4 regions of the Lysinibacillus sp. NPDC093712 genome follow, and region 4 is predicted to be linked to each of the others. Evidence: riboswitches for the same ligand, from Rfam matches in the RefSeq annotation. Region 4 holds a riboswitch; each other region holds the start of a gene.

Region 1 (8,109 bases), on a different contig from region 4:
CTTGTCACCATCTTCAGCTTTCGCACTAAGCATTATAATTGGAATGTTGCGCTCTGCTCTAATTTTAAACGTCGCCGTAATACCATCCATATTTGGCATCATAATATCTAAAATAATTAAATGTACTTCATTATTCTCTAGTTTCTCAAGTGCTTCTACACCGTCTGCTGCCTTAATGACATGATAACCTTCATTTTTTAAGTAAATTTCAATACCATCACGAATATCTTGATCATCGTCTGTTACAAGAACTGTTAACTTCGTCATGATATACACCTCGCTCTCAACTATTAGTCTACATATAAAATCTTAAAAACCAACTAGGATAAAAATGAAGAATTTCTTAAGCTTTTACCATTTTCCATTCTTACTATTTCTATTTTTTCCTTCCCGCAAAAGTAAGAACTACAATGCCACTAAGTAGCATTGCAACACCAAACCAAGATGTTACGCTTAAATGCTCGCCAACTAGCACTACACCTAACATTGCTGCAGTTAAGGGCTCCGCAAGTGATAATGTTACAGCAGATGATGAGCTAATTTTCTGAAGACCACTTAAAAACAATAAATACGCTATGCTTGTACACATAACGCCCATAAAAAGCATTGTCCATAAGTTTTGTGTAACTACTAGCCAACTAAACCCATTGCCAATTGAAAAAGGTAGTAATAAAAGCGCACAAATCGAAAACGTCATAGCCACAGCAGGTAATGCTTCCTGCTGTGCCATTAGTTTTTTACTTATATTTGTATATACTGCGAAAGAAACCCCCGCACAAATGGCTAGCCCTATGCCACCCATATGTATAGTTCCATCTCCATTATTAATAAACAAAAGAATACATCCTGTAATTGTCATAACTGTTGCGATGCCCCATACTTTTGTTGGTCGCGATTTCAATAGTAGCCACTCCAGCACGCCTGAAAACATCGGGGCACTACCAATTGTCACAACAGTGCCGATTGCTACGCCTGTTAGACGGATAGATGTAAAAAAAAGACCTTGGAATAAAGCAATACTTGCCGCCGCCAATATTGTCCATTTCCAGGACCATGTTCGAAAAGTAATTTTACGTAACAACACTACTACAACTAATAATAATCCACCACCAATAGCTGAACGAATAGTCGCCACTGCAAACGGCGATACGCCATTATCTAAAAAAGTTTGTGCTGTCCCTGTCATTCCCCATAAAATAGCTGCTAGCAGTACAAAAAAATATGGATAGACCATTGCTGATTCCCTCCTAACCTTTAACACTATTACTGTTAACTATACAGATTTATCCAAAATCAAACAATTCCCAACTTACTTTCCTTACATACAATCCATTATTATGTTTTCTATAACAGAGGAGGTATAATAATAACATTAAAAGGAGCGACCGTTTATGTATAAAACTATTGAAGAAACAGCCTTGGATCTTGGCATGCCTGAGGAGCAGATACTGCGACTTGTTTATGAAGGACGGATCCGTTCAATTTATGATGGGGATCAAATACTGATTAATAGCGGACAATTTAGTACCTATTTTGAACAGTTAGAACGGATAAAAGAAGAAATAGAAATTTGGCGTAACACACCTATTCCTGAAGATATCGACGTGAAGGACGAAGACTAAACTTTAAAAGTGCCAGGCACTCAAACAATTCAAAATTGTTTGAGTGCCTGGCACCTACTCAACTAAATACTTACTACAAATCCAGCACGTTTTCCGATAATCTCAGCGTAGTCCTCAACCATCACACTTGCCGTTGGATACATGCCTGCGCCTGGACCTACTAATGTTAATGTACCAATATAATTTGTTTCAAGCGCAACCGCATTATTAACGTCATCAACCGGATAAAGCGGATGCTCTTTATCTACTAGTTGTGGACCGACCTTTGCAACCACTTTACCATTTGTAAGTTTCTCCACTTCAGCTACATGGCGATAACGTAAGCCTTTTTCACAAGCATCCTTTACCTGTTCAGCTGAGATACAGTCAATGCCTATTACTTCGACGTCAGCCCAATCTGGTTGTTCACCAAATGCTAATGCGCTTAAAATCATTAACTTTTTAAAGGCATCTTGACCAGATACATCATTATACGGGTCCGCTTCTGCGTAACCTAAGTTTTGCGCCTCTTTTAAAGCTTTCTCAAAGGACCAGCCCTGTGCGCGCATTTTTGTTAAAATATAATTTGATGTTCCATTCAAGACACCTTGAATACGGCTTACATCATTTACAAGCAAAATATTTTTCATCGTTTTAATAACAGGCACGCCGCCTGCTGTTGTTGCTTCGAAGCCCACGAATACACCATTTGACTTTGCAAGTTCTTGTAACTCTAAGCCACGTTTTGCAAACATCACTTTGTTTGCTGTAATCACATGGCACTTATGTTCAACTGCACGCTTTAAATAACCAAATGCCGGTTCTTCATTGACAATTGCTTCAAATACAACTTGCATGCCAGGTTCTGCTAAAACCTCATCCATACTCGTTGTTAATAAATGAGCAGTACCTGGAACACGTTCACGACTAGTATCCGTTACTAATATTTTTGCTACTTCCAATTCAATGCCTAATTTCCGTTTAAGTTCTTCACGCTTTTCATTCAATATATGATAGATACCTTGACCTACAGTTCCAAATCCTAAGATTGCTGCCTTTATAGTTGCCATACTTGTTATTCCCTCCAACGTACATTTCTCCAGTTTTATATATATATAAAGTCTGTGCCTACAAGCACATATTCAAATAATTCAAAATTTAACCTAAAGAAAATTGTAACGCAAATAAATACATTGCACAAGAAAAATCTTTCTAGGATGGACAATTGTTTTCTCTAGGAGTGCAAAAGAAATCGGTTTCATTGCCTTTATTATACGTTTTATTAATAAATCTATAATTTTCGAACAACTCTTGACGAATTCTTATAAAAAAAGAAATGCCTTTCTTCTATTATATATGTATGAAGATACCCGTTATAGAATAAGCTGTTTTTGAAAAGCAGTAACTAATTTCACAAATAACGAAAACGCAACAAAAAGCTCATTCCCTATAGCAGTAGAGAATGAGCTAAAAAATATAAGGGAAAGTTAACTTGCTTGTAAAAATAATCGATAACGATATTGCGCTAAAGCTGATTGCACTAGCTTTATTTCTTCTTGTGTAAAGTCCGGTACCGCATATGTGCGTTCAATTAATTGAAACGATCCGTATTTTAAATAATATTCTGTCGCTGGTAGTGCAATATGGCTTGTACCGTAAGCTTCATACTCTTCAAAAACTTCTTTGACTATATAGCCTTCTTCTTTAGCATATACGATTTCTTCAAAAGCACTATGTCCAAAAGTTTGTTGCCATTTTGTTTCAACTGTCGAAAGTAAGTTTTGAATGGATAGGTTGTTCACAAAATGTTGACTTTCATTTAATTCATAAATTATATAAGCTGTAACATTTTGTGCACGATAAACATTTCCCATTTAAAACACTCCTTTTCGATCAGTTTTTTAAGCGAGCGTAGCTACTGGCTATGTAGCTACACTCTTTTCATATATTTATTCAAAAGTGGGGGAGCACTTATGAAAACAAATTAATTGTTACCGCCTAAACTGTAGCGGCATTTAGAATTACGTAACATCGACACTCTTTAAAATTGTTCTAGGTTGGTAGCCATTCGAACATTCAACTTAATCCCTAGTATATAGCATGGTTTTAATCAAGTCAACAATACTTATAAAAATACTAGGTATTATTTATAGGAAATTTCAGATAACTTACCGAATGAGGTAATGATTGATGTAGCAACGTTACACGCATTACCAAATGAGGCATTTCGAATGAGAAAATACGTTAACGCTACGACATGAATCTAATTTATCAATTTATGTTAAGCTTCTACTTTTTGTTCAGTAGGTGTTACTTGTGCAATTGCTTGTTCTAAGTCTGCAATAATATCCTCAACTGCCTCTAAACCGATTGATAAGCGAATGAGCGACTCGGATACGCCAGTTTGGATTAGTTCCTCTGCAGATAATTGTTGATGGGTTGTAGATGCTGGATGAATAATTAACGATTTTGCATCTCCAACGTTTGCTACATGCGAGAATAGTTTCACGCTGTCTATTAGCTGACGCCCTGCTTCTCGTCCACCTTTAATGCCAAATGTAAGCACTGAACCGAAGCCATTTTTCAAGTATTTCTTCGCTAAGTCATGGGAAGCAAAATCCTCTAATCCATTATAATTTACATATTCCACAGATGGGTGGTTACGTAAATATTCAGCAACTGCTAACGCATTCTCATTATGTTTAGGAATACGCAAATGAAGCGTTTCTAAACCTTGTAGTAAGTTAAATGCAGCATCAGCACTTAATGTTGGACCAAAATCACGTAGTAATTGCACACGCAGTTTTGTGGCAAATGCAGCCGCTGCAGTATCAATACCATATCGCAATCCATGATACGATGTGTCTGGCTCTGTAAATCTAGGGAATCTACCTTGTGTCCAATCAAATTTCCCAGCATCTACAACAACGCCACCTAAAGTTGTACCATGACCACCAATCCATTTTGTTGCTGAGTGAACAACTATATCTGCACCAAAGTCGATTGGCGTTGCGCCATATGGTGAAGCAAATGTGCTATCAATAATTAATGGCAAGCCATTTTCATGTGCAATCGCTGCTACTGCTTCTACATCTAAAACCTTTAAACTTGGATTGCCGTAAATTTCAGCAAACACTGCTTTTGTGTTTTCATTAATCGCAGATTGGAAGTTCTCAGGGTTTGTTTCATCTACAAAAATTGTTTTAATACCGTAGTTTGGTAGGGTATTTGCTAATAAGTTATATGTTCCTCCGTATAAAGAGCTTGCTGCTACGATTTCATCCCCTGCACTTGCTAGATTTAAAATTGAAAATGCGATAGCTGCTGCACCTGATGAAAGTGCTACTGCTGCTGTACCGCCTTCCAATAAAGCGATGCGTTTTTCAAAAACATCTACAGTTGGATTTGTAATACGTGTGTAAATATTGCCCGCTTCTTCTAATGCAAAAAGACGTTGCGCATGAGCAGTGTCTTTAAATACGAAAGCTGTTGAACGGTACACTGGTACAGTTCGAGAACCCGTCACTGGATCAGGCTCTTGACCACCGTGTAATAGTAATGTTTCTGGTTTGAAATTCGACATATTTTCTTCCTCCTTAATGGTTTTACGATGGTACCGGAGATGAGGAGGATTTATGTGTAGAAAACAAAAACCCTCTTCAGTTAAGAAGAGGGTTGCGGTTGCAAGTTTTCCTCCCCTTATCTGCCAGATCCAAGTAAGAATCTGTAGGAATTAGCACCTTAGCAAGTTCGTCACTCACTGGTTGCCGGGCATCATAGGGCCTATCCCTCCGCCGCTCTTGATAAGAGTATGTGATTCAATTTCCATCGTTGTTACACAGTATAAACATAGACTTTTTTTCTGTCAACAGTAAAATTTATTTTTTTCTGAAACTTCTGTCTGCTAATTTACGTAATAAGAGCACATACACTATATTAAAAAATAAAAATGAAAGGAGCATTTTTTATGGAAAAAGCCATTATTTTTTTTATTATTATTATCATTGGTTATTTAATCGGCTGTATCCACGGATCTAAAGTAGCACAATTTCTATCGGGTGTAGATTTAAAAAAGACTGGTCATGGCAATGCTGGTGCCTCAAACGCAACGCTTTCTCTTGGCTGGAAATACGGCCTATTAGTGGCACTAATTGATATTGGCAAAGGCGTCGGTGCTATTCTCTGTGCCATCTACTACTTTTCTTCTAATGCATCACAATTCACTGAAATACAAACGTGGCTCTTAATCTATACAATGGCTGCTAGTGTTATTTTAGGGCATAACTTCCCATTCCATATGGGCTTTAAAGGTGGCAAAGGTACTGCCTCCATTATTGGGATTTTACTTGCTGTCGATTGGAAAATTGCTTTATGTGCACTTATATTATTTGTGATTTTATCTTTCGCTACAAACTATTTAATCGTCGGTGTGTTAGAATTTTATATTGTATTTTGTACGGCAACTTATTTATGGATACCTGGAATTGGCCCAACTATTATTTCCATTCTACTTTTATGCATAGCGTTCATCTTGCATATTGAAAATATTAAAAGGCTATTCCAAGGAACAGAACCGAAAGTAACATCTGCCTTTAAAAAATCAGCATAAAACAAGAAGATGGGACATAACTTTGAGGATACTAGTTGGTAGTAGCGAGGACGGTGACTCCTGCGGCAGCAGTACAAACTTCAGACGCAACTGACAGCGCGGCAGCGACGATTTTGGCTGACGTTTACCCGTGAAGTAGACATCAACGCACAGCAAAAAGTGTTAGATCGATAGCAGTCAATCTAACACTTTTTAAATATATTATTTTGCAAATGATGGATCTAACATTGTACCATTCTTTGCTAAATTCACATGCCAAGAAAGTGCTTTTTCTAAATCATGCGGTGTATGGTGACCACCTGTTGCTTCATTTGCGTCATTAAAGTAAGCCCATAATTGCTCTTTATAATCAGGATGTGCACAGTTTTCAATGATTAGACCGACACGCTCTTTAGGTGCTAGACCTCGTAAGTCTGCAACGCCCTGCTCTGTTACGATAACATCCACATCATGTTCAGTATGGTCTACATGCGAAACCATTGGAACGATACTAGAAATTTTCCCACCTTTTGCATACGATTTTGTCACGAAAATACCTAATCGTGCGTTACGAGCAAAATCTCCAGAACCTCCAATACCATTCATCATCTTTGTGCCAGAAACATGAGTTGAATTTACATTCCCATAAATATCTAATTCAAGCGCTGTATTTACAGAGATCAAGCCGAGTCGACGGATAATTTCTGGGTGATTAGAAATTTCCTGTGGTCGTAACACTAATTTATCTGCATATTTTTCAAAATTTCCGTAAACTTGGTTTCCTACTTTTTCAGATAGGGTAATAGATGTAGCAGATGCAAAGCTTACTTTTCCAGCATCCATTAATTCAAATACAGCATCCTGTAGTACTTCCGAATAAACTTCTAAATTTTCAAACTCGGAATCTTTGAAACCTAATAATACAGCATTCGCCACTGAACCTACACCTGATTGTAGTGGGCGTAAACTCGTCGTTAAACGACCTACTTTAATTTCTTCTCTTAAGAAATTCAGTAGATGATTTGCCATAATATCTGTTTCTTCATCAGCCGGAACAATCATTGATGGCGCATCCAAAATATCTGAAATAACAATACCTTTTACTTTGTCTAAATTAAGTGGAATGCCAATTGTACCAAGTCGATCTGACACATTTAGCATTGGAATTGGATCACGTTTACCTTGTGGCCCTGGAACAAAAATATCATGCACACCTTCTAATGCATCAAGCTGTGCTACGTTTAGCTCGATGATAACTTGGTCTGCTTCTTGTACGAAAATCGGAGAGTTACCAACTGAAGTTGTAGGAATTAATAAGCCATCTTCTGTAATAGCAGCAGCTTCAATAATAGCAAAGTCAATCGGACCAATAATGCCCTGACGTACTAATTCAGCATTGTGTGATAAATGGGCATCAACATAAGTAACTTCCCCACTATTAATCATGTTTCGAATGCCTGCGTCTCCTTGGAAAGGCCCGCGCTTGCGAATAACACCAGCTTCTGCTAAGTATTGGTCAACTTCAGGTCCAAGTGATGCACCTGTATATACATCTACCTTGAAGCTTTCTGTTTTTGCTTTCTCAACAAGTGCAAGCGGTACCACTTTTACGTCACCTGCACGTGTAAACCCACTCATACCAAGTACCATGCCGTCCTTAATCCAAGATGCTGCTTCTTCTGCTGATACGACTTTGTTCCGTAATTGTTCATTACGAAGCTTTTTTGCTAACTTTTCATCCATTCCTTATTCCTCCATCCCACATTTATTTACTTCAACTAGATTATTTGTCCTTCACATCGGTACACCCAACCAATGTAAAAAAACAGGAGATAAATAACCTGTCGTCATACATAATTTTACACTATTCAGAACATTTAAGCTATATCTAACAAAATATTTTACTTTACGAGTGAATTA
Region 2 (8,109 bases), on a different contig from region 4:
TCGCAAAAAATTTTATAAATTTTATATTCACTTCTAATAACCCCTGAAATTCCGTACCGCCTAAGCATTTTGTTTCATAATATGAAAAGTCTCCTTCATGTATGTTCATTACCTTGTCACGCATCTCTATTTAACAGTATTATAGAAAAAACAATTGTAATACTGAGGAATGTTAATCTTCTAAATTAACATTACATTTCAAAAATTGTTTATATAAACCTTTTATATACCCTTTTTATACTTCTAAAGCCACTACTCGCTGTTCAAATAAAAAAACACCTAACATCGATTGAGAATCGATACTAGATGGCTGATTAGAATTTGCTTCCTATTCTAGTGAAAGGATAAAAAAATAATCCAATACCATCACTTATACAAAAGATTTTTCTCACGTAGTATCTCAATTTGACATGTTTGTACAAGACATATTGAGCGATGATTGATTCATTTATTTTATAAAACTTACCAAACCATTTCTATATAAAATTTTTGGTAATTTAAATTAATGCATGCGAAATTACCTCACTTACAAACAGTTATATTTTCCAGTAATCCAACTGCAATTCATTTTTCACGAAAAAAGAGAATGTAAGTTTTCATACTTACATCCTCTTTTATAAAAGTTTTCATTATTTTACTGGTACTACTGCGCCTTTCCATTCCTTCAGGATGAAGTCTTGGATTTCTTTAGATTTTAATACTTCTAATAATTTTTTAATTTCTGGCTTATTTTCATCTCCAGCACGTACCGCAATAATATTAACATATGGAGATTCTTTATCTTCTAGTGCAATTGCATCTTCAATTGGGTTTAGGCCGTTATCAATTGCATAGTTAGAGTTGATAAGAACCGCATCGCCTTCTTCATTTTCAAACATTTGAACAAGTAATTCTGGTGCAGTATTTGCATCGAATTTAAAGTCTTTTGGATTATCAACGATATCTTTAATTTCTGCTGCTGTTTTGTCGATACCATCTTTTAATTTAATTAAGCCTTTTGCTTCTAACAATGACAGCATACGGCCATGGTCTGAAACTGAGTTTGATAATAAGATTGTTGCACCTTTAGGTAGGTCTTCAAGAGATTTATATTTTTTAGAGTAAATACCGATTGGCTCGATATGTACGCCGCCAGCATTTACGAAATCATAACCATTATCTTTAATTTGTAATTCTAAATAAGGGATATGTTGGAAATAGTTTGCATCAATAGTTTTTGAATCTAAATCTTGGTTAGGTAGTACGTAATCTTGGTACGTTTCAATTTCTAAATCAATACCTTCTTTAGCTAAAATCGGTTTTGCTTGTTCCAAAATAACTGCGTGAGGTGTGTTAGAAGCACCTATTTTTAATGTTACTTTTTCTTCAGTTTTTGCACTGTCGTCTGCCTTGTCTCCAGATGTTGAACCTGCTTCGTCTTTGTTACCAGCACCACAAGCTGCTAAAGCTAGTACAAGTACTGATAAAAATAATCCTGCTAATAACTTCTTCATTTGTATACACTCCCTTTATTTGTTCAAACAATATGTTAGCGGTAAAAACCGGGTTAACCTTTTTAACGTTTGTCTGTTTTTGTTGTAATCATATCGCCAATCCATTGAATGATAAATACGACTACTAAGATCAAAATAGTTGCCATTAATGTCACATCTTGGCGATTACGTTGGAAGCCATCTAAAAAGGCTAAGTTTCCTAGGCCGCCAGCACCAATAATTCCAGCCATTGCCGTATACCCAACGAGTGCTACAGCCGTTACGGTAATCCCAGAAATAAGTGCCGGTAATGATTCTGGAATTAGTACTTTCCAAATAATTGTGGACGTTTTAGCACCCATCGAGCGTGCGGCTTCAATAACGCCTTTATCAATTTCTCGTAATGCAATTAATACCATTCGTGCATAGAATGGTGCAGCACCGATAATAAGTGCTGGTAGGGCTGCGTTTGCTCCTCGAATTGTCCCAAGTAAAAACTTCGTAAATGGTATTAGTAAAATAATTAACACGATAAATGGTATTGAACGGAAGATATTAACGACCGATCCTGTTAAAAAGTTAACGATTTTATTAGCCCACAATTGGTTTGGACTCGTTAAAAAGAGGATTGTGCCAATGGCTAAACCAAGTATAAATGTTACGACTGTTGAAAGAGTGGTCATATAAAGTGTTTCATATGTGGCTGTCCACATTTTTTCCCAGTCGACATTCGGAAAGAGACTAGTTAGCATTTGCAATCACCTCCGTTTGTACTTCAACTGTATTTAAATAATTTAGTGCAGCTGCTACATTTGTATCCGTGCCATCAATTTGCACTATAAGAGTACCGTATGCGCCATTTTTAGTTTGTGAGATATTGCCATGGACAATACTAATTTCCACATCAAACTGTTTTACTAAATGCGATATAACAGGTTGCTCTGTTTTTTCACCAACAAAGACAAGCTTAACAAGGTGTCCCGTTGGATAATTTACTCTAAGTTGTGCGACTGTCTCCTGGGTTTCCTTCGTATCGGTAATTTGCGAAACGAATTTTTTAGTAATCGCTGCTTGTGGTGCTTGGAACACTTGTAATACTTCACCACGTTCAACAATTTCTCCAGCTTCCATTACTGCTACACGATGACAGATTTTGCGGATTACATGCATTTCATGGGTAATTAATACAATCGTTAAACCTAATCGTTCGTTAATGTCGACAAGCAGATCAAGGATTGCATCTGTTGTTTCTGGATCGAGTGCCGATGTAGCTTCATCACATAACAGCACTTCAGGATTATTGGCAAGTGCTCGTGCTATACCAACACGTTGCTTTTGACCGCCTGATAGCTGTGATGGATACGCCTTGTCACGTCCTTCTAAACCAACAAGTGCAATAAGTTCTTTCACACGTGCGTCTCGCTCACTCTTAGCTATACCTGCAATTTCAAGTGGAAAAGCGATATTTTCAGCAACTGTTCTTGACCAAAGCAAGTTAAAATGTTGGAAAATCATACTTACTTTTTGTCTAGCATCACGCAACTTTTGGCCCTTAATAGATGAAAATTCTTGATTGTTCACCTTCACCGAACCTGTTGTCGGCTTTTCTAAACCGTTTAATAAACGAATCATCGTACTTTTACCAGCGCCACTATAGCCGATAATGCCAAAAATCTCACCTTTGTTAATCGTAAGATTGACATCTTTAACAGCAGTTAATTCGCCATTTGCGGTTTTGTATTTCTTCGTAATATTTTGAAGCTGTATCATAGCGAATACTCCTTTTCTCATATAGAAAACCCCTTCACTCATAGACAAGTAGAAGGGGTCACGTATTTTATACGCTAAACCGTTCTCTCATCTTTCAAAGAAAAATCTTTGAGTGATTTGGCACCTTTTCACATATGTGATGGTTGCCGGGCTTCATAGGGCACTTCCCTCCGCCACTCTTTATAAGAGTTCGATATATTTAATAGTTTTTAATATAGTTGTTACTTTACCATGCTAGCAAAGTTCAGTCAATTGGTTTTTTTAACAATTCGTATAAAAATGGTACGGATTGAAATGCATAAACCTTCTCTATAACTTTTCCTCCATCGCTAACGAGTAAACAAGGTACACTTTCGATTTGAAAATCATAAGCTATTTGCTCTAAAAAATTAATATTTGCCTTACCTAATTTCAACTGTGGCAGTAACTGTTCTATGATATCCATCATTTTAGATGCAACTGCACAAGTTCCACACATCGGTGTATATAAATAAAAGGCAGTTTTTCCACCAGATTTTACAGCCGTTTCCCACTGCTCTTTTGACCATTCTTCCATTTTTCACGCAACCTTACAAAATATATTCATTATGGATGGAAAAATGCGCGCGCAATAAAATCATCGCAAGCACTTTCCTCGGTGTAGTTTCTACTTCTTTATAAGTAGGCATTGTCCGCAAATGCTCCGCCTCAGGATAATGTCTGTCCATTAATGCTCGTAGTTTATCTCCTGATGCATCTGCATCAAAAAATGTATATAGCTCACAGCCCTCATATGGGTCGAGTAATTCTTCTAATTGATGCACACCAATTGTACCATTCGTACAAAGTATTGTAACATCTTCACTCAAAATAGGTTCTATTTGAAGCTTATCCGAACGGCCTTCCACGATTAAACATTTCCCTTCGAACATCGCGCCACCCCCATTTAGACAGTTATTTACTACAACAATTCATCGCAATTACAGGATTCCACACGATGTATAGATCTACATGTTAACAATCATTTTCACATGTCGCTTCGCAATTTGGACAACATTTTATGGTGAGTCACTGTACTATCGTTTACTTGCAGAGTCAAGGCAACTAATACCTCGTGCTATATAATAAAAAACGCCGGTATGTATGCCGACGTTTTTCTATTATAGGCTTGTTTATTCTGCAATCATTTCTTCGTATTGTTCTGCAGTCATAAGGCTTTCAATTTCTGAAGCATCAGCAGGTTCTACAACGATCATCCATGCTTTTTCATATGGTGATTCGTTTACGAATTCAGGGCTATCTTCTAAATCTGCATTTACTTCAACTACAGTACCTGAAATGGGTGCGTATAATTCAGAAACAGTTTTTACTGATTCTACGCTTCCAAATGGATCATCTGTTTTAATTTCGTCGCCAACTTGTGGAAGCTCAACGAAAACGATATCTCCTAATTCAGATTGTGCGAAATGTGAAATACCGATACGTACTTTACCATCTTCTAATTTTACCCATTCGTGTTCTTCAGAGTAACGTAAGTCTTTAGGTGTGCTCATGCCAAAAACCCCTCCATAAATATGTAATATATTCACTTTCAGTGTGCCATATTTCTTTCATAAAAACAAGGATTAAAGCTGTTATTTCCACGCTTGTTCAAAATCTGATTCCTTAAAACCTAACGTTACTTTTTTTCCATCAGTAACAATTGGTCGCTTAATTAGCATACCGTCAGAAGCAAGTAGTGTGAGCTGTTCATCTTCCGGCATTTCCGCCAGTTTATCCTTCAACCCAAGTTCACGATATTTCATGCCAGATGTATTGAAAAATTTCTTCAGTGGCTGTCCGCTAGCTTGCCAATAACTTTTTATTTGCTCTTTCGTAGGTGGTTGTTCAACAATGTGTACCTCTTCGTATGAAACGCCATTGTCGTTTAACCACTTCTGTGCTTTTTTACAAGTTGTACATTTAGGGTAATGGATAAATTGAATCATATTTATAGGCTCCTCTGCTATCATTTCCTGTAGTATACCATCATAACTAGTATGAGCCAAAACGAAACATTTATTGGTTAATTTCATAATTGTTTATGTGCCTGACACTTTGGCATGGGCACTTAGCATAATGTCAGCTCCTATATCGTAAAAATCCATTGCGCTTTCCGCGGGCACAGTGTAAGCCGTAACCCTCGCTAGCGGGCGGTCTATTACGTCTTACATTCTGTGCTGTTCCCGCAGGAGTCTACGTGGATTTTTACTTAGTAGTCTTAAAATGCAAAGTTAGAATTGTTTGTGTGCCTGACACTTTGGCATGGGCACTTGGCATAATGTCAGCTCCTATATCGTAAAAATCCATTGCGCTTTCCGCGGGCACAGTGTAAGCCGTAACCCTCGCTAGCACGCGGCCTGTTTCGTCTTCCATTAATATCTACTAGCAAAATTCAGAATTGTTTGAGTGCCTGGCACCCACATAACAAAAGGCAACAAGAATGATTTTCTCGTTGCCTTTTGGCGACACTCTAATCTTAACTATCCTATAGCAAGTAACTAGGTCAAAGTTTATATTATACGATGAATTTTTCTGCTTCGATTAGTTTAACTGAAGCTTCACGCTTTTTAGCAATCAGGTTATAAGGATTGTTACGAGTCAGTTTACGTAATGCTGACAATGTCATACGTGCAGCATCTCCATCTGCTGAAGCAAGAATTGTATCCTTTGCCTCTTTCTCAATTTCTGCAAATGCTTCTTGGCAGAAGATTTGTGTGTAAAGTAGTTTTTGATGTGATTTTTCTGCACCTTCACGCGCAATTGCCTTTTCTGTACGTAAAACAGTAGACTCCATAGCAAATAATTGGTTGGCGATATTGGCAATGTTCACTAATACCTCTTGTTCTTGGTCAAGCTTCGCTCCGTAGCGTTGTGCTGCCATACCAGCTGCTAATACAGCAATTTTCTTAGCATTTTTCACAAGGTATTTTTCTTGTGCTAGTGGCTCTGTGCCTACATCTTCAGGCATTAGCATAAGAAGTTCTTGTTGTAAGTTTTGCGCGACCTGTAATAATGGCAATTCACCTTTTAACGCTTTTTTCATAAATGTACCTGGTACAATCATGCGGTTAATTTCATTCGTACCTTCGAAAATACGGTTAATTCGGGAATCGCGATAAATACGCTCCACTTCATATTCTGCCATGAAGCCATAGCCACCATGTAATTGCACCGCTTCATCTGCGATATAATCCAATGTTTCCGAACCAAACACTTTCGCAATCGAACACTCAATTGCATATTCAGCTATTGCATTTGCAATAACTTTCCCTTGCTTTTGTTCTTCAGGGCTTAACTGGCTTAAACGATCTTCAAATAAACCAACCGTACGATAATTTAATGACTCAGACGCATATAATTGAGACGCCATTGTCGATAGTTTTTCTTTCGTTAAGTTAAAATCAGAAAGCTTCGTTTTAAATTGTTGACGTTGGTTTGTATATTGAATAGCTAGCTCTAAAGCACGTTTTGAGCCACCGATTGTTCCTACACCTAATTTATAACGACCGATATTTAAAATGTTAAACGCAATGACGTGTCCACGACCTACTTCACCTAGTAGATTTTCAACAGGTACTTCTGCATCCTCAAGCACTAATGTACGAGTTGAAGAAGATTTGATACCCATTTTCTTTTCTTCTGGTCCTACAGAAACACCATTATAGGCACGTTCCACGATGAATGCTGAGAATTTATCGCCATCGATTTTTGCGTACACAACAAAGACATCAGCAAAACCAGCGTTCGTAATCCATTGTTTTTCACCGTTTAATACATAATGAGTACCAGCAGCATTTAGCTTTGCAGTCGTTTTGGCACCTAAAGCATCCGAACCTGAACCAGGCTCTGTTAATGCGTAAGCTGCAATTAATTCACCAGAAGCAAGCTTCGGTAAATACTTTTGCTTTTGATCTTCGTTCCCGAATAGCACGATTGGCAATGAACCAATCCCTACATGTGCACCATGTGTAATCGAGAAGCCTCCAGCTACTGACATTTTTTCAGCGATTAATGCAGAAGATACTTTATCTAAGCCAAGACCTTCGTATTCTTCTGGTACATCTGCAGCTAATAAACCAAGTTCACCAGCACTTTTCAGTAGACGTACTGAATGCTCGAACTCATGATGCTCCAAGTTTTCAACTACAGGTAATACCTCATTAGCAACATACTCTTCAGTAGTTTTGGCAATCATTTTATGCTCATCTGTAAAATCTTCTGGTGTAAATACGCGGTCCAATGCCACGTCCTCAATGATAAATCCGCCGCCTTTAATGATATCTGTTGTTTTTTCTGTCATGTTAAATTCCTCCTTATTTTTAGGTGCCAGGCACTCATACAATTCGCAATTCTCAAATAATTTCACATAACTTATAAAATCTCAAATACTCCAGCAGCGCCCATACCACCGCCGATACACATTGTAACCACACCATATTTTTTGCCTTGACGTTTCAGTTCATGAATTAATTTCAATGTTAAAATTGCACCTGTTGCGCCAAGCGGATGTCCTAATGCAATTGCACCACCATTAACGTTTACTTTCTCTTGGTCAATACCTAAATGACGAACCACCTGTAATGATTGAGATGCAAACGCTTCGTTAATTTCCCACAAATCAATATCTTGAATTGATAAACCTGCAATTTCAAGCGCTTTGGGAACTGCCACGATTGGGCCGATACCCATTACTTCTGGTGGAACTCCGCCAACCGCAAAGCCTAAAAACTTAGCCATCGGTGTCATTCCTTGCTTTTCTGCTTCCTCACGATCCATTACTAGAACTGCAGCTGCGCCATCAGAAGTTTGAGAAGCGTTACCTGCTGTAACACTTCCTTTTACATGG
Region 3 (8,109 bases), on a different contig from region 4:
CCGCTAACGAACGAATATGATCTGTCATAAACTCTGGACCTGTCGCACAGTTTAAGCCGACAGATAATGGCTTAATGTGCTCAATTGATATGTAAAAGGCATCAATCGTTTGCCCTGCTAGCGTTGTGCCCATTGGCTCAATCGTGCCTGAAATCATAACAGGTAGTTCTTTTCCAGTTTCCTCAAACGCACGTGACACCCCCAGTGTCCCCGCTTTTACATTTAGCATATCCTGACTTGTTTCAAGAAGCAGTACGTCTGAGCCTGCTTCGATTAGTGCCTTTGCCTGTACATAAAAGTTTTCTTCAAGTTCATCAAAGGTAATACCGCCAGTTACTGATAATGTTTTTGTCGTTGGACCCATTGCTCCCGCAACAAAACGGGGCCACTCAGGAGTAGAAAACTCATCAACTACTTTGCGCGCAATTTCTACTGCGCGTTTATTAATTTCTTCTGCCTTAGACCCAAGGTTATATTCATTTAATACGAGAGGCGTACCTCCAAACGTATTTGTACAAATAATATCCGCACCAGCCTCTAAATATTTACGGTGAACCTTGTCAAGCACATCAGGTCTAGTTAATACAAGATTCTCGTTACAACCATCAAGCTCCTCGCCACCAAAATCATCTGCTGATAAGTTTTCATTTTGAAGCATTGTACCCATTGCGCCATCCAGAATTAATATTCGTTTCTCTAGTTGCTCTTCAATCAAGTGCTTAACCATCTATACTTACCCCTTTTTTCTGTTCATCCATTTGCTCAATAAATTTCATTAACTCTAGCGTCATATCATAGCGTAAAAACGGTGTAATTAAGTAAATACCATTAAAATACTCTGCAGCTACTTCTACTAACTCTTTAGCAATTGCAATCCCTTCTAATGTTGAACGTTCCTTATCTTCACCACATGCCTTCATGCGTGACAGTGCATCGTCAGATAGTTTGATACCTGGTACTTCATGGTGTAAAAACTCAGCGCTCTTATAGCTCGTTACTGGCATAATACCAATATAAATTGGTGCATCTAAATGCTTGGTTGCCTCATAAATTTCAATGATTTTTTCTTTCGTATACACTGGTTGAGAAATAAAGTAATCTGCACCATGCTCTATTTTTTTCTCTAGTCGAGCTACTGCTCGGTCTAGTACACGTACGTTTGGGTTAAATGCTGCCGCTACAGAGAAGTTTGCCTTTTTACGAAGTGGCTTTCCGGAAAATGAAATACCGTCATTCAACTGTTTAATCAGCTGGATTAGCTCCATAGAAGATACATCATAAACGCTTGTGGCACCCGGGAAGTCACCTACCTTAGTCGGATCTCCAGTAACCGCTAAAATATCATGAATGCCTAATGCATTTAAGCCCATCAAATGTGACTGTAATCCAATTAAATTACGGTCACGGCACGTTATATGCGTTAACGGTCGGACAGCGTGCGTCTCCTTCAATAACGCACCCATTGCCACATTACTAATGCGGGGCGATGCGAGTGAATTATCTGCCATCATCACTACATCAGCGCCTGCTTCATATAATTTTTTCGCACCTTGAATAAAGCCGTCAATTTCTAAATGCCTCGGTGTGTCTAACTCCACGATAACCGAACGCTCGCGCTTTACCTTCTCATGCAGGGGCTCATACGTCGCAGGCTCTGCTTCACGTACAACCTGTACTTTTTCAGGCTTAGCTAACTTTTCTTCAATAGGTGTTAACTCTTCTAAATATTTTTTTGCTGCAGCTATGTGCTTTGGTGTTGTACCACAGCAACCACCGATTAAACGAACACCTTGGTCAACCAGTGCAACTGCGGCACGACCAAAATAATCTGCTTCTGACTCATATACGACACGCCCATCCTCTAAATCTAGCAATGATGCATTTGGATAGGCAGACATAAATGCTTTTTCAGGAAGCTCAACTCCTTCAAATGCTTGAATTGTATGATGCGGTCCTAAACGACAATTTACGCCTACTACATCTGCACCAAGAGCCTCTAGCTCGTGCAATGCTTGATTTAATGCCATTCCATTTTGTAACACGCCTGGTTCATGCATCGACACCTGCGCAATAATTGGTAGCTTTGTTTTGGCACGTAACATTTTCAATGTTGCACTTAACTCTTCGAAATCATAATACGTTTCAAGTAAAAGGCCATCTGGATTGCCTGCAAGTAACACATTTGCTTGCTCTTCAACTGTCGATAAAATTTCCTCTAACGTTGCATCACTTTTACGAATACCACGGATGCCCCCTATTGTGCCCAACACAAATTGTCCGCCATCTGCTGCGGCACGTTTCGCAATCGTGATTGCCGCTTCATTGAACTGCTGAACTCGCGATTCTAAACCGTAGCGTGCTAATTTAATTGCATTAGCACCGTAAGTATTTGTCTGAATCACATCTGCACCAGCAGCAATATATTCTTTATGGATTTTTTCAATTAACTTCGGTCTCTGTACATTCATTTCTTCATGGCAGTACTCCAAGCCGTAGCCATATAATACAGTACCAATAGCACCATCTGCAGTTAACACATGTGTTTTTAACTTTTCTAGCAATCCCATAAAACGTAACCCTCACTTTCTTTGTTTCCAAAAATATAAAAAGCCTTCTTTTACAAAAAAAGAAGGCTTTAACGAATCGTAATTGTTTTTCCTTCTCATCTTCGACCAAAAAGGTCTTCTGGATTTAGCACCTGACATAAGTTGGTTGCTGAAGCTTCATAGGGCCAGTCCCTCGGCTTCTCTCGATAAGAATGTAGTATGAATTTTTCAAATAATTAAAAGAATCATATCGTTTACAGGCGATAGAGTCAAGACTATTTCACTTAACAAAGGAGATTTCTCCAGAAAAATATCAAATTTCCGCATTTATTTTACGGTTATACTAGTTTTTCTGCAAGCTCTTCGCCTATTTTTTTGCCATTTTGAATACAAGCACCAATGCCTACTCCGAAATAAGAACAGCCTGCAATCGATAAATTTGGATACCTTTCTGCAAGCTCAGCTGTTAAGCCCTTCAATGCCTCATGATGCGCTAAATCGTATTTTGGCATTTGGTCAATCCATTTCGCAACATTAACTACAGTTGGCTTTCCATCAATTCCTAAACTTTTCTTTATATCGTCTAATGCAACAGCAGCTAGTTCTTCATCTGTCATCTTACGTAATTTTTCATACGCAGGATTGATGCTCTTGTAAAAGAGTCGTACAAGCAATTTACTATTAGCAGATGTATGCTTCCATTTTCGACTTGTCCAAGTTGCCGCATTGCATTGGACATTTGAATTATGTGACACAATAAAGCCCGTTCCATCTGCTGGTAGCACTGCATCCGGTACATCAAAACCTAGGTAAATTGTTATGGCAGAAGCTGTAGTAAATTCCTTAAAATAATGATCTAACGATGGGTCCTGTAATAAGCTTTGCACCGCTTCATTGGGCAATGCTAGAACAACGTGATTAGCCTCAAGCTTTCTACTATTTGCTAATGTAATTGTATATTGCCCTTCATGTTTCTTTACATTTGTTGTTGCTACGCCTTTAATAATTTCTACTTCTGTTAACGTTTCTTCAAGGCGATCAATTAGTGTTGATAAGCCTTTTTTAAACGAAATAAACTTTTTATTGGAAGCTTTCATAAATTGTTCGCGATTTGCATCAAACCCTTTGATGATGCTACCGTATTCATTTTTATAATCGATTAAGTACGGCAATGTTGAAGCAATCGAAAGTTGATGTAGGTCACCAGAATATACTCCTGCTAATACTGGCGCTATTTGATTTTGCACAAGTTCTTCACCCAAGTAATACGTTAAAAACTCCCCTATTGAGCTTTCTTTAGTAAATCCTTTATTCGGCATCTTTAAGTCCTGTAATGCGATTTGCTTACCAGCTTCTGATACAAGCGTACTTGCTTCCAGAGATGCTAAACTCATAGGAATACCGAATGTTGAATCAGCAGGTATTGCATGTAATTCGTCGTTTGTATAGATATAAGATACTCCTGTTTCGTTGTACACTAGCTCCTGTTCAAAATTAAGCTCCTGTACTAGCTCCATGACACCTTTATGACGAGCCACAATTGAATCAGCGCCCGTTTCCATTATAAAACCATGGTCATATGCGGAATGTAGCTTTCCACCTAAGTATGCATTTTTTTCAACAAGTACTAGGTTTACATCTATTTTTTTCTCCAATACTTGACGTTGTAGATAATGCATCGTACATAAACCTGTTATCCCGCCGCCCAATACAACTATTGTTTCCATGAAGAATCGCCCCTAATTTCTTTATTTATCTCCTATTAGTATAAACTGTTTTTGCAAACATTTACGTTCAACCCATTACAAATTTAGCAAAAATGAAACAATCAAAAATAAATAGATGAATACTGCCGTTGATTGCGCTACGGGTAAATTGTTTGAGTGCCTGGCACCCTTAATAAAAATCCACTTTGTTTTCCGTAAAGGAGGGCAAGAGCACAAAGACGATAAAGCTCCTATCCTACCTGCGGAAAGCAAAGCGGATTGTAAATTAATTTTTATTTAGAGGACATTTAAGCCCCATTTTATGAAATCATTAAATTAGTTTAAGTTTTGGGCAACATTTGCTAATTTATCTGCTGAATTTGTGACTTCATTAAATGCAAGACCAAGCTCATTAAGAATCTGAGCCACAGCGAGCACTTCTTTTTCCATGCGATCATTTTGACACTTAGCTTGTGTCATAGCATCTAAAATTTTGTTAAATTGCCCCTCAGTTTGAGCCATGTTTTCCTCACCTGACGCAACTTCTTCCTGAATATGACTAAGCGTGTGGGCAAGCTTATCCGTTCGCTCCGTCGTTTTTTCTAATAATTTAGCTACAGATGTGACAGATTCCTTCGTTTGACTAGATAATTTACGAACTTCATCCGCTACTACACTAAAGCCTTTCCCCGCTTCTCCAGCACGAGCTGCTTCAATAGCTGCATTTAAAGCTAATAAATTTGTTTGATTTGCAATGTTCGTCACAACATTCATAATCGCTTCCATTTCCTTAGACATTTCTGTCAATTGCTTAATATTGTCTGTAATATCATCTACTGATTGAATAATGTTACACATATTTTTTGATTGATGTTGTAGACGTTCCCGACCTTCAATCGCCTGACTTTCAGCTAGCGTACTGACCTGTAATGATCTTTTCGCCAATTCCTTAATCTCATGTGATTGATTATTTAATTGATGGAATGAGGCATTTGTTTCTTGAGAAATTGCAGCAAGCCCCTCTGAAGATTCCACGATTTTTCTCTCAACTGCCTCTTTCTCCCGTTCTACATTTGCCTTTAGTCGTTCGACTGTACTTTCAAAAGCCTCTAATACAAGCTGCTGCTCAAAATTAGAAATTTTAGAGATTGCACGAATCGTATTAAATTGGTCCATAGGGTGTTCTACATGTTTTTCTACCAAGTCAATAAATGAAATGGCTAAATCTTGGAAAGCACAAATATACCATTGTGTTCTAAGGCCGATATGTACATGTACTTTTGCGATACTTACTCGTCTTTTATAAAACTCTTCATCTATTGTACCGTTAAACATTTCAATAATATGCCGACGCAATGTGACCTTCAACTTATCTACAGAACTATGTTTATTAATAATATCTACTAAACTTTGCTCAGTTCCAATCATTCCATAGAATCGGTCAACAATTTGATTTATGTTGTCCTCAACAAATGGTTTAAAAGCCTTTAAATATTGTAAATCTAGTTTGGTCAAATTTAACATTTCAATCTGCTTCACCAAAGTTCGTGAGTTCGGAACATCCATTGTCACTGAATATTGTTGTAAATCTAATGCCATTGTCTTTTTCTGTTTTTGAAAAATCACACTTTTCCCTCTTTCATATACGTGTTCTTTTGAAGAGCTGAGCATAATCTATTTCCGTTTACCCAAATATATTTATAAATATACGAAAAAATACCACGTCCGCTAATAAATTAACAAGAAAATAATATAACAAAATAACATCATAATAATCAGTAATTCATTAATTTCACATTTTAAAATTACTCATTTACAATATACACTTTAAATATAATTGTCAATTTATTTTAACCTATTTTTTTCCATTTACCACTATAATATTTAATAATAAACAAAAAAGTTATCCATCATGGAAATGTGATAAAATTACTAATTCAACATTTTTCGTTAGCTATTTCTACGGTCTTTTTACTATTTAAAAAATATTGTTTGAATTACTACAAGCATAATTAAGTATCAGTAATTTCACTATCTATCATTTATTCATTTCAACGAGGTCAATTAACCTAAAATCACATCCGAAAATGGTTCAAAAAGACCATCATAAAGATTGTTGATAAATAGTTTTAAATAACCACTCTAATCATTGACCAATTATGCAAACATTTAATCCATTGCTTCCTTATTTCTTTGTAATATCGTATAAGCACTATTTTCTTTATAACAACAAAAAACCCGTAATGGCTAGTTTATAGCTATCCATTACGGGTAATTCCAGTATAACTACCGTCGCGCTTTACAAATTATCTAACTCCTCAAGTAATTGAGATGCTTCTTCAATTCCTGCTTCTGCAGCAAGTCCATACCATTTCTTTGCCTCTTTAATATTTCGTGGTATACCTTCACCTTTATTGTAAATGTGGCCGAGTTGTAATTTTGCTTCAGGATCTCCTTGAAGTGCCGCTTGCTTGAACCAATGAATACCTTTTTCAATATTACGGATTCCCGTTAACCCCTTGCTCCAAATAAAACCCAAATCATAAAATGCATCTACATGATATTGTTCAGCAGCTCTTTCAAACCAATATAAACCTCGATTTACATCACGCGTTTGCCCTAAATGACCTTCTAAATAGATTCCACCAAGCCTGTATTCCGCTTCAACATAGCCTGCCTCAGCCGCTTTTTTATAGAAGTTAAATGCCTGCTGCTCATCTATTGCAATCCCTAGTCCTTGCTCATGCATAATACCTAATGTAAACATTGCCTCAGCCACACCTTGTGTTGCGGCAACATCAAACCATTTCTTAGCAAGTACCATATTTTCTGGTACACTTTCCCCATTAAAATACATATCAGCTAAGTTATTGGCTGCATCTGCATGCCCCTGATTTGCAGCAGCTTCATACAATTGGAACGCCCGATCATAATTCTCGTCTACACCAATACCCTCAAAATAATAATTACCAAGTGCATATTGAGCATTTGCACTACCTTGTTTTGCTGCTAGTTCAAACCATTTTATCGATTTTTCGGGTTGGAATGGTGTTTCATCGTTTGTACTATAATATTCTCCTAGCTCAAGCTGGGCATCTGCATCTTGTTCTTCAATTGCTGCTTTGTATAAATCAATGATTTCTTCATGATCTAAATCTTCTTCTTCAAATAGTTCGACCGCTTCGTCCTGTTTCATAACATACCATTCCAGTATATCGAGAACATCATCCACAACTTCTGTTGTATAAGCTAACTTCTCTAAGGAAGTAATTTGCCATATTAAAATATAAATAGGGAGTGGTATTGCCTCACGCAATAAGTCATCGTATTCTGCTAACAGTGTTAAAACATTATCTTGTACTGTTTGTGTTTGCTCAGGATGTACAATTTGCAAGTGACGTTGTTGTTTTTTTCTTAACAACCCTTGAATAACTTGATACAGCATTTTTTGCAAGGTCGTCAGTTGTACTTCATCCAAAATGAGTAAAGATAAATTTTGTGCAAACCATGTATTCTGTATATGTGTTAGCTGTTGTAAGGACTCCGTTCGTTCCTTATTTTGCTTTGCTAAAAATTGCCCATACATTTGTTTTCCCCCCTTGCACACTATGTAAAAAAACCGCCTTGCTACTATTATATGGAAGGCAGTTCAAGAATGGTTACACATATGCTCTTAACATGAGTCCTATTAATAATGTAATGATGAAAAAGACCGTTACATGTACCCATTTATACATTTCTAATAAACCGATAAATTCCCGAGTAAAAGCGTTAGGTATATAATACAACGCTGTTTTAGAACCTACACCTTGTGCATCTAGCTTTGCCCTTCTTGCATAAATACTTGCGCGAAATAC
Region 4 (8,109 bases):
GAGGTGGTATTAAATGTATCACACACATGCAAATCCACATTTGCTCCCTGCATCGCGCATTATGACTGTCACAGGAAATGGAAAAGTAGTAGCGAATGCCAGTTATGTTCAGCTTCAAATTGAGGTAACTACGCAAGGGGAAAATGTGCAGCAAGCACAGCAAGAAAATGCTAGCATTATGAATCGTGTCATTCAATCCATCATGGCACTAACTATTCCAAAGGAAAATATTCAAACTGCCACCTATACGATTGCGCCTATTTATGATTATGTAGATGGCAAACAGGTATTTAAAGGCTATGAGGTAGCAAATGCAATTACGGTAAAAATACCTGATACAAATCTTGTAGGGGTTGTTATTGATACGGCTGTGGAAAATGGAGCAAATCGTATATCCTCTATCCAATTTAAAATTGATAATGCAGATGTATATTACCAGCAGGCGCTTAGCTTGGCACTTCATAATGCACAAATGAAGGCTAATACGATAGCACAGACGATGCAATTATCTGTGCATCCTCAGCCGATAGAAATTGTTGAAGAAAACGAAAGTGGCCCTGTGCTATATAAATCGATGGCAATGGCAGATTCGTCAATGGTAACGCCTATTGAACAAGGGCAAATCACTATTAGTGCCGCTGTTCGCGTTACATTTCAATACTAAATATATTTTTCAGAACGTAAAACAAAGCCTGACTCCATTTATCATAATGTAGTCAGGCTTCTTGTCTTCTATTGTTGTGCATCCCAAATAAAAGTAATTACTCATGAACTACAAATAACCATCATATATTTAGTCAGTGTAAAAAGATGATGCTTAAAGGAGGATATGATGCAAGCGGAAAACAAACGCCTTCGGAAAATTCAACATCTTGCTCATGAAATTATGGATGAGATGAACGCAGGGAAAGAATGGAATGAACTCGAAACATTAATACCTGTCATTGATAATTTATCGCGTGCAATCGGTGATTTAACAGACGCATATGGCAATTATTCATTAGATTATGTAGAGGAAAAAGTTAAAAATGCGCATACCTTATTGTTCAAGAAAAACAAAGTAGATATATACCAGTTATGACATAAAAAAAGGGTAGCCCTTAAAGGGTTACCCTAACGCCACTAATGCTCTTCAGGTGTAAATGTTTTGCAATCTGTTTCTTCACTATTGGATGCATGCTGACCTTTTTGACTTACAACGTAAATAGCTTCTGCAGTACATTTATTACCAGAGCCCCAATACGTGCAGTTATTGACTTCACATAGAATCTGTTGTGCCATCGTATCACACCTCCTTTTTTGTTATCCTTAACAAATTCGGAGTTTTCAATACTTAACTTAAACATAAAACATAAAAATAACCTAAAATAACAATGGTGCCTCGTTTTCTTTATTTTCTTCTTACAGCGACCAATTTATTTGCTGCGTGACAATGTTTAATATTGTTGTCATGCTGATCTTCAAATTGGTAAGAACGATAATATTGAATTAACCAACTATGATATAAATCTTTGATTTCGCCTTCTTTACATATTCCTTTAACAAATGGTGCTAAATCTTCTGGAATATCTACTTCGTCTGTAAATACGGTAATAATATTGATGCCCTGTATTTTCGTATGTATTTGCATTGAATGAATAATGCTATGCCAAGCTTCACGCTCTAAAAAGTGGAACAAGCCATGTGAAATAATACAATCATAGGAATGTTTAAACTCATATGTCGTAACATCTTGCACAATAGCTTGTAAGTTATGTAATTGGTGCAACGCTTTATATCTATTGATTTTAGCAATACCTGCCTCCGAAATATCGATAGCTTCAACCTCAAACCCAAGCTGTGCTAAATAGATTGCGTGCCGACCATCACCACATCCGATATCTAAAATGCGCGCTCCAGCTTGTAATGTTTTTGCCCATTCAACCACTTCCTCACTTGGGTTACCAAAAGCGTAATGCGTATCCGCTAAGTAATCTTTCTCCCAAAACGGTTTCACTATACCATCTCCTCTATCGGTTAGTTTATAAAAACGTGCTTTGACAAAAACTTCATCAAAGCACACCGACAATCTATTGCGTAATAATTAACATGTCATTTTCATCAAATTGCCACATATCACCGTGTGCAACTTCCCAATAAAAGCCGTTTGGGTCTTGGAAATAGCCGCTATAGCCTCCCCAAAACACTATTTCAGGCTCCTTTACAATATTCGCTCCCGCTTTTTTTGCTAACAAAAATATTTCATCGACTTCTTCTTTAGACTTTCCATTATAGGCAAGTGTCATGCCATTAAAGCCATCGCTTACAGCTGGCGGATTCGCTTCATCAATATCCTTTACTAAGCGCTCAATTGGGAATAAAGATATTTTTGTTCCTGCATTATTGAAAAAAATAACATCTGGATTTGTTTCATCCCCATAGACGACTACTTCAAACCCAAGCCCATCACGATAAAATGCCAGCGATTCTACCATATTTTTTACACCTAATGTAATTAAATTTAAACGATTCATCCCATCTACCCCTTTTCTACAGTATCTATTACTTATTCTCCTATTTTAGTTAATTTCCCTTCTACGACCTTGGTACGCGCTCCATATAAAAGATGACCTTCAACACAAAACATAATGCCGCTACATAAGATACACTAAGATATTAGCTATGGATTGGAGGAATTCTGCTGTATTACAATCCTTATCCGTATTATGTTTTTGTAAATCAATATCCACATTGGGGCATTTCTAATTCCCCTTTACCGCATCATTTGCCGGGACAGCTTGCGATGCCCACATCCCCAAACCCAAATCCGTACCCGCCTATTAATACATTGAAGTTGAAGACATCAGCCAAACAAATTCAGCCAATTATGCAGCAGGCCCAATTACTAACAGAGAAAATTGAAGGGTCTGATCAATTTGCACATGATCTTAAGAATGCCGCACAGCTTTCCAAGCAAGATGAAGTGCAAAAACTCATTTCTTCAGCGGGCGTTACGGCGAAGTTTGAAGCGAAATATACGCCAGATAATATTCGAATTGTATTATCAGAAGGTGGGTGCTGTAGTATAGCGGTAATTTTATATTGGTAAGGGAAAAGCTTCTTATTTTTTATAACCATGCACTCCTATAGAACTTGTAAACTATTTATGATTATGCTAGAGTATTTGGTATTACTATTTCTGAAAATTCATATATTTTTCTTATCAAGAGAGATGGAGGGATTGGCCCTATGAAGTCTCAGCAACCAGTCTTAGGCATGGTGCTAATTCCAATTTGCGAAATTCGCGAAAAGATGAGGAGACTGACTTTAGTACACAAGAGTCCTCTTCTACAAGTAGGGCTCTTTTTTTATTTTATTTTAAGCAAGAGTTAATTTCATCTTAGTTTTTCTAAAAGAGTTCACGAACATTTTAATGGTGCGGAAGGAAGCTCGGTGCTTGCACGTGGAAAGCGTCTGCCTGTAGCGTAATGATGGATCATCATAATTTTTATCTCTTCAATGTTCGTACTTAATGATGAAATTGATTCACCACTCATACTAAAAGAAAGCAGGGAATAACAATGACAAATGAACTTTTACAAGCATTAGAGCTATTAAAATCCAAGCAATGGATCGACTTAACACACACATTCGGACCTAACTCTCCTCATTTCTTTATGTTTGAAGATGCCAAATTTGAAACGCTATTTTCGCATAATGACGGCTTCTTTGCACAACAATTTACGTTTCCCGGGCAATATGGAACGCATATTGATCCACCTATCCACTTTGTTTCAAATACACGCTACTTAGACGAATTAGAATTAAAAGAACTTGTCCTACCGCTAATTGTTATTGATAAGTCCAAGGAAGCTGAATCGAACAATGACTTTACGTTAAGTGTACAAGATATTTTAGATTTCGAAGCAGAATATGGAGAAATTGAAGCAGGTACATTTGTCGCACTGCGAACTGATTGGAGTAAACGCTGGCCTGATAAGGATTTGTTCAATAATAAAGATAAAGACGGTCATAACCATATTCCAGGTTGGGGATTAGAAGCGTTGCAGTTTTTATTTTCAGAACGGAACATTAATGCAATTGGTCACGAAACATTCGATACAGATTCAGCAGCAGATTTCCGTAAAAATGGAACGCTTGATGGCGAATACTTTGTACTAGATCAGGATACATATCAAATTGAACTAATGACGAATTTAGATAAGCTACCAGCAAAAGGTGCAGTCATTTTCAACATTGTGCCAAAGCCTGAAAAAGCATCTGGATTCCCTGTACGTTCATTTGCTATTTTGCCTTAATTCTATACAAAAATGGTCTGCCTCAAATGTCATATAATCATTTGTAGCAGACCTTCTTTTAACATGCTGTATTCATTTAATCGTATTTCTTTTTTTAAATATATAGTACACAATCAGCATTAGTACTATAAACACCAATATTGCATAGAAGCTGTATTGAGATAAATACATACCAACAAAACGCCACTTATTTCCTAGCTCTTTCCCTAAAGTAATAAATGTGAAAGTCCATACGATTGCACCTGCATACGCATAAACAGCAAACTTTTTATAAGGATAATTATTAATGGCTGCAATATATGCTGTGAGATGACGAACGCCAGGTATAAAGTATCCAATAAATAATAGTACAGGCCCTATCTTTTCAAACAATTTTTTCGTAAACTCAATTTTTTGTGCTGTTATATGAATTTTCGGCCCATATTTTTGTAATAACGGTAAACCGAATCGACGACCAACAAAGTAGCTGAGGGTGATGCCTCCTGCAGCTCCCACCGCAGCACTTATTAATGCAGGAATATGCTCTAAATTTTCTCGATAAACATTATACCCTACATAGGTTAAAAAAATTTCGTCAGGAAGTGGCAGCCCGACAATCCCTCCAACTAGTATAAGAATAATCCCAAAATACCCGTAATGTTCAATAAGAGATTGCACGTGATGCACCATGTTTTACCCCACCTAAAGCCTTAATTTTCCCATTATCTTAGCTTAACATAAGCCTCTTAAAGTCAATTATTTTTAACAATCACTTTTGCATAGGTTTAATCATTATTACATGTATATCAATATTGTACAATCATCACAACTTTATTTTTGTTAAATTCAGTTTTCAACAAAAACCCTCTTTACCGTATCTTCGTAACTCTTTCAGCGCTAATTTCTATTGATGATGACTCCATATCCCTTACTGTAGACTCACTCATGTACGACTTATTTCGTTCTTGGCTGATGGGCTGACTATAAACAAATATATACGACAATGGCAACTAGAACATCTACCACGACCATTATCAATAATTTATTCATACAATTTGATAACATTCCTATCTATCCAGCAAAATCTAATCAACGCTATGCACCTACTATGAGAAGAAGGGGCTATTGCTAGCTAGTGTAGCAATAGCAATCATTTAAATATTCTCCTATAGATGCGATTGCAATATTATTTCATTTTTTATCGTATTTGTTACCTTAGATTAGCTGTAGCTTACGCAATGCATCATCTATGCCACCTTCATCCGATTTCTTCGTGACATAATCAGCGATATTTTTTAATGCGACACTGCCATTTCCCATCGCAATACCATATTCAACTTGCTTTAACATATCAATATCATTATCTCCATCTCCAAAAGCAATTGCCTCTTTCGGAAGTAGGTTGAAATATTTTAGCACTGCTTCAACAGCGATGGATTTTGATACATCGTCTTGTAGCACATTCATAATCGTCGGATGCCATCTTTCAAACTTCAAATTTGGAAATTGTGTTATGTACTTTTTCTCTTCTTGTTCGTTGGCATATAAACACATTAAGTAAACTTTCTCGTTTAAAATATTATTATTAGTGGGAGGATACTCATCTAAAGATAATGTCTCCTTCATCGCTTTTAGTGTTGCAGGATGGCGAACATTATTCATGGATAGTTGGTCAGTGAAAAATGATAGACTATTATTATTGTCTTCAGCAAAAGCTTTTACGCTTTCTACGATTTCTTGTGCGATAGGAATGGTATGGATGATTTGATCACCATGCCGAGTATAAGCACCATTAGCAGTAATAAATGTATCAATACCTAGTTCTTGCAAATCATGACACATGGATAATGGTCTACCAGTTGCAGCAACTAATCGAATTCCTTTGTTCCTTAGTATTTGTAGCGCGTTCTTCGTACTTCTTTCAATACAACCATCGCTATAGTTGATAAGCGTACCATCCACATCAAAGAAAATAATTTTACAATCCATTTCGATCTAGCCCCTTTAAATTAAATAGAAAAATATAGTGATTATTGTACTTTGAAACTAAAAAAATTAGCTTTCTACCGGCTTAAATCCCTTATCAATATGCATATTATTGAATAGTAAATTTATCCTATATGTATTATAATAAAACTACGACAATTTTTTATAAAAAACAGCATTCTAAGTATGTCAGATTTAATTTAATAAAGTAGACTAAAACATTTAACTTTTCCCTATACACCACCGATAAATACTATTGCCAGTATATTTAAACCATGCATTCCCTTTACATATAAAAAATTAATGTTTTATGGGCATTACTTTAATCATACTGAAGGAGTATACCAAAAAACATAGAATTGCTAAAATAGTAGAAAATCCATTAAATATATTGAACGAGTATCGCCCTTATTTAAATAGAACTAAAGAAATGTTAAAAACTCGACACAGAGGAGTTGGTTCATATGGGTTTTAATATTTACTACTACGAAAGTAATGTGGATTGTAAATTTTGCAAAAAACAATATACAACATATAAAGTTCGACCAAATCGTTTTAAAATAATCGAAGAACAAACGGATTTTATGCCCGTTTATGAAGGCTTAAATCCATTGCTTTATGAAGTTGCTGTATGCCCGCATTGCGGATATGCTTACCATAAATCTATGACGAGAACGTATGGACCGTTCTTGCTACTAATCGAGGAATTGTATATTAAAGAACTACATAAGCCAATGAACATCTGTCACGAACGCACGATTGATGATGCTATCGTTAGCTATAAATTGGCCTATCTCGTAGCAAAGGCCTCAATGGAAGAGGCACTTTTAATGGCTAATATCGCCCTAAAAATAGCTTGGCTGTATCGTTTGAAAAATGAAAGCGAATCTGAAACTCACTACTTATATGCAGCAAGAGACTTTTACAGTAAATCTTTTGCGTCCAATCAAGAAGGCAGCGAGCGAATTCAATTTTTACATGCCGAATTAAGCCTTCGACTCGGCGATATTGTAGAAGCAAAAAAAGGATTTTCTAGATTAATCGCAGATCGCAATGTTTCCAATAAATATCGCAAACTAGCACGTAATCGTTGGGAAAACTATAAATATGACGAACACCCTAACTATGTTTCTGAAAATAAAGAAGAAATCATCAAATAATTGAGAAGGGAGAGGATTTGAATGCTGCTGTTCGAAAAAAAAATAGACGCTCGAGAAGAGGATATTTTTTCGGAATTACATCATTTTTTATTAAGAAAAAATAATCGGCACTTAACGAATGATGAAATTGTTGCATTAACAGGTATTTCATCGGACTTACTTTATAAATGGGTGAAGACAGGCAAGTTAAAAACCTCTATCTTCCCTAATCTTGGCGCACCATGTGAACGATGCGGTAAAATTACACAAGCAAAAATTTGTGTTAACTGTTCCTCAACCATCGTTAATACCTTACAGCAAGAAGAAAAAGATCAAGCATGGTTTAATAAAATTCAACGCAATAATTCAAGAGCTAGCACTTACCATTACAAATAAACCTTTGAATACAAGAATCTACCTCATTGCGTGAATAGCCACAATGTCGTAGATTCTTTTTTTGAAAAACTACTTTGCCCTTTTGATAATTTCCATCATAATTTTCGTGACATAATCCTCTTCCCGATTTTTAATAACAGCGTCATAAATATATTCTTCATACACGTACTGCCCTAGCTCGTAGCCGTTTTCATCCATGACCTTAAATAATCGTTCATATGTTTGGCCTAGCGTCGTTGATAATCCTATATGGTAACCAATAATAAAATCTCCTTCAATCGCCTTAAAATATGGATGCCCTTCTTGAGGAT

The links. Region 4 has a riboswitch for S-adenosylmethionine ahead of ACQKNX_RS19945 (cyclase family protein). Riboswitches for the same ligand answer to the same signal wherever they lie in the genome.
Region 1: another riboswitch for S-adenosylmethionine. It lies ahead of ACQKNX_RS17150 (O-acetylhomoserine aminocarboxypropyltransferase/cysteine synthase family protein); the one in region 4 lies ahead of ACQKNX_RS19945 (cyclase family protein).
Region 2: another riboswitch for S-adenosylmethionine. It lies ahead of ACQKNX_RS22135 (methionine ABC transporter ATP-binding protein); the one in region 4 lies ahead of ACQKNX_RS19945 (cyclase family protein).
Region 3: another riboswitch for S-adenosylmethionine. It lies ahead of ACQKNX_RS25055 (bifunctional homocysteine S-methyltransferase/methylenetetrahydrofolate reductase); the one in region 4 lies ahead of ACQKNX_RS19945 (cyclase family protein).

The regions. Positions count from the first base shown of each region.
Region 1 covers NZ_JBNNUU010000004.1:359,109-367,217, forward strand. Annotated here, with positions in the region: gene ACQKNX_RS17125 (response regulator transcription factor) at 1-267, opposite strand, end outside; gene ACQKNX_RS17130 (DMT family transporter) at 377-1,234, opposite strand; gene ACQKNX_RS17135 (DNA-binding protein) at 1,392-1,622, shown strand; gene ACQKNX_RS17140 (homoserine dehydrogenase) at 1,685-2,671, opposite strand; gene ACQKNX_RS17145 (hypothetical protein) at 3,089-3,475, opposite strand; gene ACQKNX_RS17150 (O-acetylhomoserine aminocarboxypropyltransferase/cysteine synthase family protein) at 3,883-5,184, opposite strand; SAM riboswitch class I at 5,298-5,411, opposite strand; gene ACQKNX_RS17155 (glycerol-3-phosphate acyltransferase) at 5,569-6,210, shown strand; gene ACQKNX_RS17160 (succinate CoA transferase) at 6,412-7,932, opposite strand.
Region 2 covers NZ_JBNNUU010000009.1:81,044-89,152, forward strand. Annotated here, with positions in the region: gene ACQKNX_RS22125 (MetQ/NlpA family ABC transporter substrate-binding protein) at 630-1,493, opposite strand; gene ACQKNX_RS22130 (methionine ABC transporter permease) at 1,556-2,224, opposite strand; gene ACQKNX_RS22135 (methionine ABC transporter ATP-binding protein) at 2,214-3,242, opposite strand; SAM riboswitch class I at 3,327-3,431, opposite strand; gene ACQKNX_RS22140 (thioredoxin family protein) at 3,487-3,798, opposite strand; gene ACQKNX_RS22145 (hypothetical protein) at 3,812-4,153, opposite strand; gene gcvH (glycine cleavage system protein GcvH) at 4,394-4,774, opposite strand; gene ACQKNX_RS22155 (arsenate reductase family protein) at 4,856-5,209, opposite strand; gene ACQKNX_RS22160 (hypothetical protein) at 5,469-5,636, opposite strand; gene ACQKNX_RS22165 (acyl-CoA dehydrogenase family protein) at 5,779-7,563, opposite strand; gene ACQKNX_RS22170 (acetyl-CoA C-acetyltransferase) at 7,635-8,109, opposite strand, start outside.
Region 3 covers NZ_JBNNUU010000015.1:26,534-34,642, forward strand. Annotated here, with positions in the region: gene metH (methionine synthase) at 1-727, opposite strand, end outside; gene ACQKNX_RS25055 (bifunctional homocysteine S-methyltransferase/methylenetetrahydrofolate reductase) at 720-2,567, opposite strand; SAM riboswitch class I at 2,660-2,759, opposite strand; gene ACQKNX_RS25060 (protoporphyrinogen oxidase) at 2,885-4,273, opposite strand; gene ACQKNX_RS25065 (protoglobin domain-containing protein) at 4,589-5,878, opposite strand; gene ACQKNX_RS25070 (SEL1-like repeat protein) at 6,552-7,838, opposite strand; gene ACQKNX_RS25075 (YdcF family protein) at 7,912-8,109, opposite strand, start outside.
Region 4 covers NZ_JBNNUU010000006.1:174,654-182,762, forward strand. Annotated here, with positions in the region: gene ACQKNX_RS19915 (SIMPL domain-containing protein) at 14-664, shown strand; gene ACQKNX_RS19920 (group-specific protein) at 833-1,081, shown strand; gene ACQKNX_RS19925 (DUF1540 domain-containing protein) at 1,123-1,281, opposite strand; gene ACQKNX_RS19930 (methyltransferase domain-containing protein) at 1,391-1,996, opposite strand; gene ACQKNX_RS19935 (VOC family protein) at 2,070-2,513, opposite strand; gene ACQKNX_RS19940 (hypothetical protein) at 2,783-3,088, shown strand; SAM riboswitch class I at 3,197-3,298, shown strand; gene ACQKNX_RS19945 (cyclase family protein) at 3,561-4,298, shown strand; gene ACQKNX_RS19950 (DedA family protein) at 4,371-4,967, opposite strand; gene ACQKNX_RS19955 (Cof-type HAD-IIB family hydrolase) at 5,493-6,266, opposite strand; gene ACQKNX_RS19960 (DUF2225 domain-containing protein) at 6,728-7,423, shown strand; gene ACQKNX_RS19965 (hypothetical protein) at 7,445-7,798, shown strand; gene ACQKNX_RS19970 (MerR family transcriptional regulator) at 7,868-8,109, opposite strand, start outside.